2 regions of the Erwinia sp. PME.40.26/001 genome follow, and region 1 is predicted to be linked to the other one. Evidence: predicted binding sites of a transcription regulator. Region 1 holds the regulator's gene; the other holds the start of a gene.
What was found. Region 1 encodes CRP, which controls carbon source genes, mostly activating them, when cyclic AMP is high. Its sites were predicted from a motif close to ATGTGANNNNNNTCACAT; they were not measured.

Region 1 (7,996 bases):
TACCGACGTTCTTTTTTATGAAGGGTTGCACGGCGGCGTGATGACGCCACAGCATAACGTCGCCGAGAAAGTCGACCTGCTGGTTGGCGTCGTACCTATCGTTAATCTGGAGTGGATTCAGAAGCTGGTCAGGGATACCGGTGAGCGGGGTCATTCCCGTGAGGCGGTGATGGACTCGGTGGTGCGTTCCATGGAGGACTACATCAATTTTATTACTCCGCAGTTCTCACGCACCCACATCAACTTTCAGCGCGTGCCGACGGTCGATACCTCAAACCCGTTTGCGGCACGAGGTATTCCGTCGCTGGACGAAAGCTTTGTCGTGATCCACTTCCAGGGGTTGGAGGACATCGACTTCCCCTATCTACTGTCAATGATACAGGGGTCGTTCATCTCCCACATTAAAACCCTGGTGGTGCCGGGCGGTAAAATGGGGCTGGCCATGGAGCTGATTATGGGGCCGCTGGTCAAAAACCTTATCGAAGGCAAAAAGATCGGCTGACCCCGCAGGGAGGACGTTATTCTGTCATCAGCAGACGATGGATTAAGCCGACGTGCAGGCTGACGCCGATGCCCAATACCTCTTCATCAAGGCGGAAATGGGGGTTATGTAATCCCCAGCAGGTGCCTTTCTCCAGATCACCCGAACCGACCCACAGGAAGCAGCCCGGTACGACCTGTTGATAGGCGGAGAAGTCCTCGCAGCCAAACATCGGGGTAGACAGGATCTGCAGAGCCTTCTCTCCCCGGGTGGCGAGAACCGTCTCTCTTGCCACGCGGCAGGCATCCGGATGATTCACGCCAGTGGTATAACCCGGCGTCCATTTAAGCACGTAGCTGGCCCCCACGGCCTGCGTCATCCCGTCAAGCAGCTGTGACATCATGCGGGGGATCGTGCTGCGGTTATCGGAGCTGAGCGTGCGCAACGTCCCGCGCAGGTGGGCCTGGTCAGGAATGACGTTGTAGCTGTCCCCCGACTGGAAGCTGGCCACTGTCAGTACCGCACCGTCGTTCGCATCCAGCCGGCGTGACACGATGTGCTGTAACGCCTCAACCACGCTCGCTCCCAGCACCAGCGGGTCCGTACTCTGCTGCGGCATCGCCGCATGCGCCCCCTTCCCCTGTAACACCAGGTCAAAATTATCACAGGCGGCGCTGAAGACGCCCTCTTTCACCGCCACCGTCCCCGTCGGCAGGGTGGGAAACACGTGTAAACCATAGATCTGTGACACCCCCTCCAGCACGCCAAGCTTCACCAGCTCACTGGCCCCCCCCGGTGGCACCTCTTCCGCATGCTGAAAAATAAATCGTACCGTACCGGCGATCTGCGCCTGCTGCTGGCACAGCACCCAGGCGGCCCCCATCAGCATCGCCGTATGCGCATCATGCCCGCAGGCGTGCATCACACCGCGATGACGCGAGGTAAATGGCTCCTGGTTCAGCTCTTCAATGGGCAGAGCATCCATATCCGCCCGCAGGGCAATGCAGTCACCCCGGTGGGAACCTGAAAGCTCAGCCAGCACGCTGTTAGGGGTGGGTCGACTGATCGTCAGAGGACCAAACTTTTCCAGTTCAGCGGCAACATAATCAGCCGTACCCTGTTCATGAAAAGAGAGCTCCGGATGGGCATGAATGTGACGCCGCCATTGCAGCACGTTGGCGGAGACATCCTGAATTAGCGTCTTGGTATTCATCATCACTCCTTGATTGGGTTTTAACGGAATAACGACCAGCCTGAGTCTGCAGGCCTTCGTCTACTGCGCCGGGGAATATACTGCGGTTGCCCCGTCAGTCTGTGGCGTGAAATGCGTGTGGTGAGGGGGTGAGCATCATGTGCCGCTGTCGGGAAGGAGGAGGTGAAGAACATGACGCGATGGTGGCCACCTGCTCCATCGCGTTGTTATCAGAAAACCGGGGTCAGGCGAGGTCGATAACCTCATAGCTGTGGCTCATTTTGACGCCCTGCCCCAGCATAATGGCCACTGAACAGTATTTCTCTGCGGACAGGTCGACGGCGCGTGATACCGCTTTATCCCCCAGCGCTTTGCCGCTGACGATAAAATGCAGGTTGATATGGGTGAAGATGCGCGGGGCTTCTTCGCGACGTTCTGAGGTAAGCTTCACTTCGCAGTCAGCCACATCGTGACGGCCTTTTTGTAGAATAGAAACCACATCAATAGCGCTACAGCCTCCGGCGGCCATCAGCACCATCTCCATCGGGCTGGGCGCTTTGTCCCCGGAGTTTCCGTCCATCAGCACCTGGTGGCCCGATGAGGATTCTCCCAAAAATGTCAGACCTTCAATCCATTTAACACGTGCTTGCATAACAAAATCCTCGATTTCATTCAGTTACCGCAGAGTACGCTGTGCCAATAAAAACGGCAACGCTGCCTTTTTCCAACTATGCTGAAGCGAGACAACAGAAGACAGCCTTGTAAAGCTGTGCTACAAACAAAGCTGCAATATTTTACTGGCAAGACAATGCACGGTAAAACGGGACGACAGCACGAGCCATGCTCCTAACAGAGGCCCGTATATTTTCCTATGGGAACGCTTGAATATTTCAACGCCTGGCAGGGATTCATACCCTGATACCCTTAATTATTTCGTACGGCAGATCAGCGGCAATGCCCCTGTCTCCCGCAGAATAGAGGGTATATTTAGGCTCGATTACAACAGAGGATAACAGCGAATGGTTCTCGGCAAACCGCAAACAGACCCTACACTCGAATGGTTCCTGTCACATTGCCATATTCACAAATATCCATCCAAAAGCACGCTGATACATCAGGGTGAAAAGGCGGAAACCCTCTATTACATCGTTAAAGGTTCTGTAGCGGTGTTAATCAAGGATGAAGAAGGCAAAGAGATGATCCTCTCTTACCTCAACCAGGGCGACTTCATCGGCGAACTGGGCCTCTTTGAAGAAGGTCAGGAACGCAGTGCATGGGTACGTGCGAAAACAGCCTGTGAAGTGGCTGAAATCTCTTACAAAAAATTCCGTCAGCTGATTCAGGTGAATCCTGACATTCTGATGCGTCTCTCTGCACAGATGGCGAGTCGACTGCAGGTTACGTCAGAGAAAGTGGGTAATTTAGCTTTCCTGGATGTCACCGGACGCATTGCCCAAACGTTACTGAATCTGGCCAAACAGCCAGATGCCATGACGCACCCGGACGGCATGCAAATTAAAATCACCCGTCAGGAGATCGGCCAGATTGTCGGCTGCTCCCGTGAAACCGTAGGCCGTATTCTGAAAATGCTTGAAGATCAGAACCTGATCTCTGCACATGGTAAAACCATCGTTGTATACGGCACACGTTAACCGGCTCTGAACCCACGGCGCGACGCCCTGTCGCGCCGTTTTTATTTGGTGTGGCTCATGTGGCGGAGACTTATCTATCACCCGGAAGTTAACTATGCGCTCAGACAAACGCTGGTGCTGTGTTTACCCGTGGCGATCGGCTGGATGCTGGGCAACCTGCAAAACGGGCTGCTGTTCTCCTTAGTGCCCGCCTGCTGTAATAACGCCGGTCTGGATACCCCCCACAAACGCTTCTTTAAACGCCTCATCGTTGGCGGTTGTCTGTTCGCCTCCAGCAGCTTCCTGATCCAGTACGCCGGGTTAGAGGGCGTGCCGTTGCCCGTTATCCTGCTAGTCATGGCCTTAGTGCTGGGCGTCACGGGTGAGATTAGCCCCCTTCATGGCCGCCTGCTTCCGGCTTCGCTGATTGCCGCCATCTTTACCCTCAGCCTGGCGGGACGAATGCCTCTGTGGCAGCCCCCACTGTTATATATTCTGGGGACCGTCTGGTACGGAGCATTTAACTGGTTCTGGTTCTGGCTGTGGAAAGAGCAGCCGATGCGTGAAACCCTCAGCCTGCTGTACCGTGAACTGGCAGACTACTGTGAAGCAAAATACACCCTTCTGACCCGGCTCACCGATCCGCAGACCGCCCTGCCGCCGCTGCTGGCACGCCAGCAGAAAGCCGTCGACCTGATTAATACCTGCTATCAGCAGATGCATATGTTGTCCGCTAATCGGGACAACCACTATCAGCGTCTGACACGGGCATTCCAGGTGGCGCTCGATCTGCAGGAACATATTGCGGTCAGCCTGCATCAGCCGGAAGAAGTGCAAAAGCTGGTAGAAAAAAGCCATGCTGAAGCGGTCATCCGCTGGAACGCACAGACCATTGCCGCCAGGCTGCGGGTGCTGGCCGATGATATTCTCTATCATCGTTACCCTGAACGTTTCACCATGGATAAACCGCTTCAGGCGCTGGAGAAGATTGCCCGTCAGCATCCCGACAACCCGGTCGGCCACTTTTGTTATTACCACTTCAGCCGCATCGCACGCGTGCTGCGCACTCAGCGTCCGCTGTATCGCCGTGACCTGATGGCCGACCGCCAGCGTCGCCTGCCCCTGCTCCCGGCGCTAAAGAGCTACCTGTCGCTGAAATCCTCCGCCCTGCGCACTGCCGCACGCTACGCGGTGATGCTGACCTTTGCCAGTTCGCTGGCGCTGTTCTTCAATCTGCCGAAGCCTTACTGGATCCTGATGACGGTGATGTTTGTCAGTCTTAACGGCTACAGCGCCACCCGGGTGCGTATTCAGCACAGGGCGCTGGGCACGCTGGCCGGGCTGGTCATCGCAGCCGCTACCCTCGGGCTACACGCCCCGGAATCCTGGGTGTTGCTGATCATGCTGGTCATCACGCTGGTGAGCTACCTGTTTATCCGGAAATTCTATGGCTGGGCCACAGTGGGGTTCACCGTCACGGCGGTGTATTCATTACAGCTGTTAGCCCTGAACGGCGCGCAGTTCCTGCTGCCAAGACTGATGGACACGCTGATGGGCTGCCTGATCGCCTTTGGCGGCATGATCTGGCTGTGGCCTCAGTGGCAGAGTGGGTTACTGCGGCAGAATGCGCACGATGCGCTGGAGACCTATCAGGAAGCACTGCAGATGCTGTTGGGTAACGAACAGGATGCCGTGAAGCTGGCTTACCAGCGGATGCGGGTTAACCAGGCACACAATGCGCTGTTTAACTCCCTGCACCAGGCGATGCAGGAACCGGGCTTTAACTCCGGCTATCTGTCCGATATGCAGCTGTGGGTCACGCACAGCCAGTTTATTGTGGAGCATATCAACGCCATGACTATCCTGGCGCGTGAACACACTATGCTGACCCCGGCGCTGGCAGAACGTTATCTGCAGTCCTGTGAAATTGCCCTGCAGCGCTGCCAGCAGCGCCTGGAATATGACGGGCCCGACTCAGGCAGTAACATACTGGACGCTCCCGAGGATTTCCATCAAGGCCCGGTAACGATTGTCGAGCGGCATGTGAAGCGCATTCTTGGTCATCTCAGCGTAATGCATACCCTCTCATCACTGACCTGGAGCCAGCGACCACATCATGGCCGCTGGTTGTCTCGCCACCTGCGTAAATCAAAAACGTAAGTGCAGCTTTTTTGCCGGTCCGCCCGCGGGTCCCGTACAGATCTTCAGTACGTTACCCGCAGGCACAAGATCCTTTTACAGCACCTTTTCAACGGCGGTGGCGAAGCGCGCCATGCCTTCAGCAATGTCGGTCGGTTCGATCACCAGCGACGGCGCAAAGCGCATCACGTCGGTTCCGGCTACCAGCACCATCACGCCTGCCTCTGCTGCGGCATTCAGCAGGTCGCGCGCCTTACCCGCGTGCTGCGGTTTCAGCACCGCGCCAATCAGCAGGCCTTTACCCCGGATTTCGCTGAACAGATCGAAGCGGGCATCCAGCGACTGAAGCGCATCAACAAATAGCTGGCGGCGTTCTTCCACGCCATTCAGCACATCCGGTGTATTAATGATATCCAGCGCCGCTTCAGCCACCGCACAGGCCAGTGGGTTGCCACCGTAGGTGGTACCGTGAACGCCTGGCGCCATCACCGAGGCAATCTCATGAGTGGTCAGCATCGCACTGACCGGGAAACCACCGCCCAGTGCTTTGGCGGTAGTCAGAATGTCCGGCTGAATGCCGTAATGCTCATGGGCGAATAGCCTGCCGCTGCGACCCATACCGCTCTGCACTTCATCCAGCACCAGCAGCGCATCATGCTCATCACACAACTGACGCAGGCCCTGCATAAATTCCTGCGTCGCCGGCATCACGCCGCCTTCGCCCTGAACAGGCTCTACCACAATCGCGCAGGTGTGATCGTCGATCACCGCTTTGACCGCGGCCAGATCGTTAAACGGCACGTGGACGATATCCGCAGGTTTGGGTCCGAAGCCGTCAGAGTATTTTGGCTGACCGCCAACGGAGACCGTAAACAGCGTGCGGCCGTGGAAGGCATTATGGAAGGCAATAATCTTGCTTTTGAAAGGGCTGTGGCGTTTGGTGGCATAGTAACGCGCCAGCTTAAACGCGGCTTCGTTGGCTTCAGCACCGGAGTTAGCGAAAAAGACACGATCGGCAAAAGTGGCGTGGATCAGCTTACTTGCCAGGCGCAGGGCGGGTTCGTTGGTAAAGACATTACTGGTGTGCCACAGGGTTTCACCCTGGGTTTTTAACGCCTCAACCAGCGCAGGATGGCAGTGCCCCAGCGCCGTCACCGCAATGCCGCCGGAGAAATCGATGTATTCTTTGCCCTGCTGATCCCACACGCGGCTGCCTTTGCCTTTTACCGGCACAAACTGCGCTGGTGCATAAACAGGCAAAATCACCTCATCAAACGTCGCGCGTGTTACCGCCATTTTTTCCGCCGTCATTCACTACCTCGCCATTTATTCTTTTCAGACACATGAAAACATAGTCATAAAATATGAATAAAAAGTCACAGAAAGGCAAATGATAATCACCGTTTGAGGAAATTAGCCAGCAGTTGATGCCCCTGTTCGCTCAGGATACTTTCCGGGTGGAACTGTACCCCCTCCAGCGGCAGTGTACGGTGCCTGAAGCCCATGATTTCGTCAGGCTGACCACGATCGTCCATTGTCCACGCAGTGACTTCACATTCTGCGGGCAGGCTGCCGGTTTCAACAATCAGTGAGTGATAGCGGGTTACCGTCAGCGGGTGATTCAGCCCGGCAAACACGCCACCATCACGGTGTTCAATCTGCGACGTTTTACCGTGCATGACTTTGCGCGCGCGCACCACCCGTCCGCCAAGTACCTGTGCGATAGCCTGATGCCCGAGGCAAACCCCCAGAAGGGGAATTTGACCAGCAAAATGACGGATAACTTCCAGTGAGATACCAGCGTCATCAGGGGTACAAGGCCCGGGCGAGATCACCAGATGCTGAGGGGCCATTGCGGCGATCTCATCAAGGGTAATGTCATCATTGCGGTGAACGCACACCTCCGCCCCCAGCTCAGAAAAATACTGGTAGAGGTTCCAGGTGAAGGAGTCGTAGTTGTCGATCAGAAGCAGCATCGGAGGTCCTGATACCAGGACCGCCGGCGGGCGATCCTGACAGAGTGGCCAGTGAGAAAATTATGGCAGCACTTTCGCAGAGAGGATCACTACTGGGGTCACCGGAACATTCTGGTAAGGCCCCACATCTTTGGTCTGTACCTGGCCAATCTTATCGGCAACGTCCATGCCTTTAACGACTTTACCGAAAACGGCGTAGCCAAAATCACGCTGACCGTGATCGAGGAAGGCATTATCTGCCACGTTGATAAAGAACTGGCTGGTGGCACTGTCCTTATCTGCGGTACGCGCCATTGAGATCGTGCCGCGCTTGTTCAGCAGGCCATTATCCGCTTCATTTTTAATTGGCGGTTTAGGCTGTTTCTGCTGCATATCAGCGGTAAAACCGCCACCCTGCAACATAAAGCCTGGGATCACGCGATGAAAAATCGTGTTGTTGTAAAAACCACTGTTCACGTAATCCACAAAATTATTCACCGACACCGGTGCTTTCTGGTTGTTCAGTTCCAGTTCAATATTACCCGCAGAAGTGGTCAGCAGCACATGCGTATCCCCCTTCGCAGCCATGGCGGAGGCA
Region 2 (7,996 bases), on a different contig from region 1:
ACGGCATCTCTATCGACGGCCACATTGACGGCTGGTTCACCGACGATACGGCGACACGCTTTGAGTCTTACGGCTGGCACGTCGTGCGCGGCGTGGACGGACACGATGCAGACGCCATCAAAAAAGCGGTGGAAGAAGCCAAAGCGGTGAGCGATAAGCCTTCTCTGCTGATGTGCAAAACCGTGATCGGTTTCGGTTCACCGAACAAAGCCGGTACGCACGATTCCCACGGTGCACCGCTGGGTGATGACGAAATCGCCCTGACCCGTAAACAGCTGGGCTGGAACCACGCGCCGTTTGAGATCCCTGCCGATATTTATGCACAGTGGGATGCGAAAGAAGCTGGCCGTGCAAAAGAAGCGTCATGGAACGAGAAGTTTGCCGCTTACGCCAAAGCCTTCCCGGAGCTGGCGGAAGAGTTCTCCCGCCGCGTGAAGAACGAACTGCCGGCCAACTGGGAAGCCGAGTCGCAGAAGTTCATTGAACAGCTGCAGGCTAATCCGTCTAAAATTGCCAGCCGTAAAGCGTCGCAGAATGCCATCGAAGCCTTCGGCAAACTGCTGCCGGAGTATCTGGGCGGTTCCGCTGACCTGGCACCCAGCAACCTGACGATGTGGTCCGGTTCTAAGCCGATCAACGAAGATGCGGCGGGTAACTACATCCATTATGGCGTGCGTGAATTCGGTATGACTGCCATCGCGAACGGTATCACCCTGCACGGCGGTTTCCTGCCGTACACGGCGACCTTCCTGATGTTTGTCGAATATGCCCGTAACGCGGTGCGTATGGCCGCGCTGATGAAAATCCGCCAGGTCATGGTCTACACCCATGACTCCATCGGTCTGGGTGAAGATGGCCCGACTCACCAGCCGGTCGAGCAGATGGCCAGCCTGCGTGTGACGCCAAATATGAGCCTGTGGCGTCCGTGTGACCAGGTGGAGTCAGCCATTGCGTGGAAATACGCGGTTGAACGTCAGGACGGCCCTACGGCCCTGATCCTGTCCCGTCAGAACCTGGCCCAGCAGGACCGTACGGCAGAACAGCTGGCAAACGTCGCCCGCGGTGCTTACGTGCTGAAAGATTGCGCCGGTACGCCTGAGGTGATCCTGATCGCCACCGGTTCAGAAGTTGAACTGGCCGTCGGTGCGTATGACCAGCTGACTGCGGAAGGCCGTAAGGTTCGCGTGGTGTCTATGCCATCGACTGATGCGTTCGACAAGCAGGATGCGGCTTATCGTGAGGCTGTGCTGCCAAAAGCGGTCAGCGCACGCGTCGCGATTGAAGCCGGTATTGCGGATTACTGGTACAAATACGTCGGCCTGAACGGCGCTATCGTCGGCATGACCAGCTTCGGTGAGTCTGCTCCGGCTGAGAAGCTGTTCGATCTGTTTGGCTTCACGGTAGAAAACGTGGTGGCCAGGGCGAAAGGCCTGCTGTAACCGTCCGGCATCGCCCTTCGGGGCAGTAAGCTGCCAAAAAGGCATCGCATTGCGATGCCTTTTTTTATGGCGGCAGTCAGTCGCGCACGATGTCAGCCAACTGCGCTGCATCCAGATCCCAGCCTGCGGTGCCTTCCTGCGGCAGGAAATGACCGTCATCCGTGCCAATTTCCTGCTGATACAGGGTATTCAGTTTCTGATTAAGCCACATGATTAACGGACGTGATGCCTGTGGATCGCGGGCGAGGTTATTCATTTCCTGCGGATCGTTTTCCAGGTCATACAATTCCAGATCGTTCAGCGCCAGCAGCTGATCCCAGGTCTGCGGCATATTGTGCTGGCGCAGAGAGAAGTAGCGGGCAAATTTGTACCGCCCGTCAAAAATCATCCGTATGCCCGTGCGTCGCCTGAAATCAGGGGAGAGGGCTTTCATTGCAAAATGCTTTTCATCCGGGGTCAGCGCCTTATCGTCGCGCAGGCGAAACATCTTACGCAGATACTCGCGGTCGATATACAGCATCATGTCGTAACAGTAGAGGGTGGCGTTGCGTATCTGGTGCAGTGTTGCCTGCTCAGGCTGGCGGATCAGCGGGCTGAAATCCACACCCTTGCGGTCCTGCAGCAGTGAGGCGCGCTGCGCCTGGGGCCGCCCGGTCAGCCCCAGCAGGGTGGGAACCAGATCCAGGTGGCTGGTCAGTGCCTGACAGCGTTTACCGCCAGGATAGTCCGGATGGCTGACGATCATCGGCACGTGCACCTGCTGGTTGTAAACGCAGGTGCCCTTACCGTGCATCTGATGATAACCCTGCAGCTCCCCGTGATCGGAGGTGAATACCACAATGGTTTTCTGCCGCAGGCCCAGCGCGTCCAGTTCTTCCAGCAGGCGAACCAGGTGGCTGTCATGATCGCGGATGCAGTTAAAATAGTAGTCGCGCAACTTCTTCCAGCGGCGATCCTCATCAGGGAACTGTCCGACCAGCATGGCTCTGGCCTGCTGATAGTCCCACTGGGCAGCGGGTCTGCCGGCCTGATCAAAAGGCTGATGACGGCTGTCGGGCAGGGGGCTGGTATCCCAGCGGGCAGCATAGAGGGTATTTTCCGGCGGTTGCGCCGGACTCATCGGCTGATTCTCATTCAGCGCCTGATGCCACTGCACCCTTTCCCCCGGGGCATCGGTATCGATAAACATGACATCGTGCGGGTTAACCAGGTTGACGGCGAGCAGCCAGGGCTGCTGCGCATCGGCCATATTTCGCCCTTTGCCGCGTAGCCAGCTGACAGCCTGCGCCGTGGTCAGACTGTCATAGACGTAACCGCCCTTGCGCAGGCCAATCAGGTCACCGATGCCGGAATAATCGTCAAAGCCATATTTCTGCATCTGCTGATGCAGCGGCGCATGATCCATATCGTCGATGTTGCCGGAAGGAACGCTGTTCAGCGAGTGATCGAGCAGAGTAGAGAGGTGCCACTTCCCTTTGTAAGCGGCATAGTAGCCTAACGGCTTTATCAGCGAGGCGAGGGTACCCAGTTCCGGGGAGAGACTCCAGGGCATCCACGGCATGCCGGCATTATCAAACATCCGCGTCTGTGGCATATGCAGACCGGTATACATCACCGAGCGCGATGAGGTGCAGACGCAGCTGTTGATATAATGACGGGTGAACGTGGTGCCGGTGTTCATCAGGCGCTCACGGCCCGGCACGGGAAAAGGGTAGTGGTCGAAGTAACGTTCCTGATCGGAAGTGACAAACAGGATGTTATAACCCTCTGGGAGTTGCTGCGGTGCCCGGGGAGGAGGGGAAGCCGGGACGGGGACGGGGACGGGGGCGTTGGCTGTGCCGGCGGCCAGGGCCGGGGGAAGTAACTGGCTGCTGGCGAGGACCCCGGCACCTTTCAGCAGGGTCCGGCGCGAAATGCCGGATTTATCTGGATTGTGTTCGGCCACGGGAGGCTCCTTTCTCTGGTGTGTTAATCAGACGTTAAAAACAGAAAGTAAGCGCTTCCCCAGACCGCAGATAGACATAAGGTGTGATCTGACTAAAAAATGGCCAGTGGGGGTGCCGTGTGGCGGAAAGTCCGGGATTTTTTAACAAGTTTTGTCTGATTTTGTGACGTAGATCGAAAGTTGAGGGGCGTAATTGATCCCGATCATTCCTATTATTCCTGACATCAATTATTCTAGCTGAAGCGTTTCAGTTAGCTGTTCCGCCACGACCCGCTTGCCAGCAGACACGGGTAAGGGGGCAAGAATGTCCTGTACAAATCGTGGTGGCTGGCTCAGGCTAATCCTCCGATTTCATAGTGAATTCTGATGCAGGAGTGATATGACGGTTCGCATTGCCATTAACGGATTTGGTCGTATAGGGCGCAACGTATTGCGTGCCCTGTATGAAACCGGTCGCCGTGCTGAAATCACGGTGGTGGCCATCAATGAGCTGGCAGAGGCCGCCGGTATGGCGCATCTGTTAAAATACGACACCAGCCACGGGCGGTTTGCCTGGGAGGTCCGCCAGGAGCGCGATCAGCTGTCCGTCGGTGATGACACCATCCGTCTGTTACATCATGCTGATATTGACGCGCTGCCCTGGCGTGAGCTGAATGTGGATATTGTGCTGGACTGTACCGGGGTTTACGGCAGCCGTGCGGATGGCGAAGCTCATCTGCAGGCCGGGGCGAAAAAAGTGCTTTTCTCCCACCCCGGCGGCAACGATCTGGATGCCACCGTGGTGTTTGGCGTGAATGAAAAAGATCTCCTGCCTGAGCACAGACTGGTGTCTAACGCCTCGTGCACCACGAACTGCATCATTCCCATTATTAAATTGCTGGATGATGCCTGGGGCATTGAATCAGGAACGGTCACCACCATTCACTCGGCGATGCACGACCAGCAGGTGATTGATGCGTATCACCCGGATTTACGCCGCACGCGTGCCGCCAGCCAGTCGATTATTCCTGTTGATACGCGACTCGCCGCCGGGATCACGCGTTTCTTCCCAAAATTTAATGACCGCTTCGAAGCGATAGCCGTGCGCGTGCCGACCATTAATGTGACGGCCATTGACCTTAGCGTCAGCGTGCGGGATGCCGTCAGTGCCTGCGAGGTTAACGCGCTGTTGCAAAGTGCGTCAGAAGGGGCATTTAGTGGTATAGTTGACTACACGGAATTGCCGTTAGTCTCCATTGATTTTAACCATGATCCGCACAGTGCCATTGTTGATGGCACCCAAACGCGGGTCAGTGGTCAGCACCTGATCAAGACGTTAGTCTGGTGCGATAACGAATGGGGCTTTGCCAACCGTATGATCGATACGACCTTGGCGATGGCCACAAGCGGTTTCAGGTAAGGCGCGTACAGCGTCTGTAAAACTTTGAGAATCAACGAGAGGGTTCACCATGTCTGTAATTAAGATGACCGATCTGGATCTGGCTGGTAAACGTGTTCTGATCCGTGCGGATCTGAACGTGCCAGTTAAAGAAGGGAAAGTGACGTCAGATGCACGTATTCGCGCTTCACTGCCGACAATTGAAGCGGCGTTGAAGCAGGGCGCAAAAGTGATGGTTACCTCTCACCTGGGTCGTCCGACCGAAGGTGAATACAACGAAGAGTTTTCTCTGCTGCCGGTAGTCAACTACCTGAAAGACAAGTTGGGCGCAGACAACGTGACGCTGGCCAAAGATTACCTGGAAGGCGTTGAGCTGACCGCCGGTAAACTGGTGGTGTTGGAAAACGTGCGCTTCAACAAAGGCGAGAAAAAAGACGACGAAGCCCTCTCTAAAAAATACGCTGCACTGTGCGACATCTTTGTGATGGATGCGTTCGGTACTGCTCACCGTGCGCAGGCCTCTACGCACGGCGTGGGTAAGTTCGCGCCGATTGCCTGTGCCGGTCCGCTGCTGGCCAATGAGCTGGAAGCCCTGGGCAAAGCCCTGAAAACCCCGGCGCGTCCGATGGTTGCCGTAGTGGGTGGCTCTAAGGTCTCCACGAAGTTCGACGTGCTGAACTCGCTGGTGAACATTGCTGATACCGTGATCGTCGGTGGCGGTATCGCCAACACTTTCGTGGCTATCGATAACAACGTGGGTAAATCACTGTACGAGCCTGATTTTGTTGAAGCCGCAAAAAAACTGCGTGATGAATACAAAATCCCGGTGCCGACTGACTCCCGCGTAGGCACGGAATTCTCTGAAACTGCCCCGTCTACCGTGAAGAAAGTGTCTGAAGTTCAGGACAACGAAGAGATCATGGACTTCGGTGATGAGACTGCGCTGGCCATGGCTAAGTTACTGAAAGAAGCCAAGACTATTCTGTGGAATGGCCCGGTCGGCGTGTTTGAATTCCCGAACTTCCGTAAAGGCACTGAAATTATTGCCAACGCCATTGCAGACAGCGACGCATTCTCCATTGCAGGCGGCGGTGATACGCTGGCGGCTATCGACCTGTTCGGTATCGAAGATAAAATCTCCTATATCTCTACCGGTGGCGGTGCGTTCCTTGAGTTCGTGGAAGGCAAAACCTTACCTGCGGTTGCTATGCTGGAAGAGCGTGCGAAGCAGAAGTAATTAAACCTCAGTGCGGGGTGCATGACGCCCCGCATGAGAACCGAATCCTTTAATACGACCGAAGAAACAGGACAAGCTAACATGTCTAAAATTTTTGATTTCGTAAAACCTGGCGTTGTCACCGGTGATGACGTGCAGAAGATCTTCAAAGTGGCGAAAGAGAACAAATTCGCCCTGCCAGCCGTTAACTGCGTCGGCACTGACTCCATCAACGCCGTACTGGAAACTGCTGCGAAAGTAAAAGCACCAGTGATCATTCAGTTCTCCAACGGTGGCGCTGGCTTCATCGCGGGTAAAGGCCTGAAATCAGACAAACCACAGGCTGCTGCCATCTTTGGCGCAATCTCTGGCGCACACCATGTGCACCTGATGGCTGAACATTACGGCGTGCCGGTGATCCTGCACACCGACCACTGCGCGAAGAAACTGCTGCCGTGGATCGACGGTCTGCTGGACGCGGGCGAAGAGCACTTCGCTAAAACTGGTAAGCCGCTGTTCTCTTCTCATATGATCGACCTGTCTGAAGAGTCACTGGAAGAGAACATTGAGATCTCCAGCAAATACCTGGCGCGCATGGCGAAAATCGACATGACTCTGGAAATCGAACTGGGTTGCACCGGTGGTGAAGAAGACGGTGTGGACAACAGCCACATGGATGCTTCAGCCCTGTACACTCAGCCAGAAGACGTTGATTACGCCTACACCAAGCTGAACGCGATCAGTCCACGTTTCACCATCGCTGCCTCTTTCGGTAACGTACACGGCGTGTACAAGCCAGGCAACGTGAAACTGACGCCGACCATCCTGCGTGATTCTCAGAAATACGTCAGCGAGAAACATGGTCTGCCAGAGAACTCCCTGGACTTCGTGTTCCACGGTGGTTCCGGTTCATCTGCCGCTGAAATCGAAGAGTCTATCGGTTACGGCGTGATCAAAATGAACATCGATACTGATACCCAGTGGGCAACATGGGACGGTATTCTGCAGTACTACAAAAAGAACGAAGGCTATCTGCAGGCGCAGCTGGGTAACCCGGAAGGCGCTGATAAGCCAAACAAGAAGTTCTACGATCCTCGCGTCTGGCTGCGTGCTTCACAGTCTTCGATGATCGTTCGCCTGGAGCAGGCATTCAAAGAGCTGAACGCAGTCGACGTACTGTAATCTTCCCTTTGGTTAAAAAAGGCCCTGATGGGCCTTTTTTTATACGCAAAATCCGGAATTTTTAAGTAATTGTGTGACTTGTTTGGCACAACAACAAATGTTGTTTACCCTTAACTCCACCGGTTGTCGTTACAGCGGCAGTGAATTGAACGCCCGCTCAGGGCAAACAACAGGACAGGGTAATGGACGAGTTAAATGTGGTAAACGGCCTGAATAATGCAGGCGGATGGCTGGTACGTAACCAGGCATTACTGTTGAGCTATGCAGTCAATATTGTTGCGGCTATTGTCATTGTTATCATCGGGATGATTGGCGCCCGCTTCATTTCAAATGCTGTTAATAAACTTCTGGTAACACGAAAAATCGACCCGACCGTGGCGGATTTCCTTTCCGGTCTGGTGCGTTATGGCATCATTGCTTTTACGCTGATTGCCGCTATGGGCCGCGTTGGCGTACAGACCGCATCGGTGATTGCCGCGCTCGCTGCCGCAGGCTTTGCCTTTGCGCTGGCACTGCAGGGGTCGCTGTCTAACCTCGCCGCCGGCGTACTGCTGGTGACCTTCCGTCCCTTCCGTGCGGGTGAGTTTGTCGACCTCGGCGGCGTCATGGGGACCGTGCTCAACGTGCAGATTTTCTCCACCACGCTGAGAACGGCAGATGGCAAAATCGTGGTAGTGCCGAACGGCAAAATCATCGCCGGAAACATCATCAACTTTTCGCGTGAGCCGGAGCGCAGGAACGAATTTATTATCGGCGTGGCTTACGATGCTGACGTGGACCAGGTACTCAAACTGCTGCGTGAGGTGGTTGATGCCGAACCGCGCGTGCTGCAGGAG

Region 2: a site for CRP is predicted at 3,546-3,563, ahead of epd (erythrose-4-phosphate dehydrogenase). Genes of this name have one in related genera too.

Annotation. Positions count from the first base shown of each region.
Region 1 is NZ_JBVHNP010000003.1:47,784-55,779, forward strand. Features, by position in the region: gene ACZ3HG_RS10770 (phosphoribulokinase) at 1-502, shown strand, start outside; gene ACZ3HG_RS10775 (amidohydrolase) at 519-1,694, opposite strand; gene ACZ3HG_RS10780 (OsmC family protein) at 1,918-2,325, opposite strand; gene crp (cAMP-activated global transcriptional regulator CRP) at 2,693-3,325, shown strand; gene ACZ3HG_RS10790 (YccS/YhfK family putative transporter) at 3,383-5,464, shown strand; gene argD (bifunctional acetylornithine/succinyldiaminopimelate transaminase) at 5,540-6,754, opposite strand; gene ACZ3HG_RS10800 (aminodeoxychorismate synthase component II) at 6,841-7,419, opposite strand; gene ppiA (peptidylprolyl isomerase A) at 7,480-7,996, opposite strand, start outside.
Region 2 is NZ_JBVHNP010000002.1:424,434-432,429, forward strand. Features, by position in the region: gene tkt (transketolase) at 1-1,439, shown strand, start outside; gene ACZ3HG_RS09465 (sulfatase-like hydrolase/transferase) at 1,516-3,384, opposite strand; gene epd (erythrose-4-phosphate dehydrogenase) at 3,764-4,783, shown strand; gene pgk (phosphoglycerate kinase) at 4,833-5,999, shown strand; gene fbaA (class II fructose-bisphosphate aldolase) at 6,081-7,160, shown strand; gene mscS (small-conductance mechanosensitive channel MscS) at 7,343-7,996, shown strand, end outside.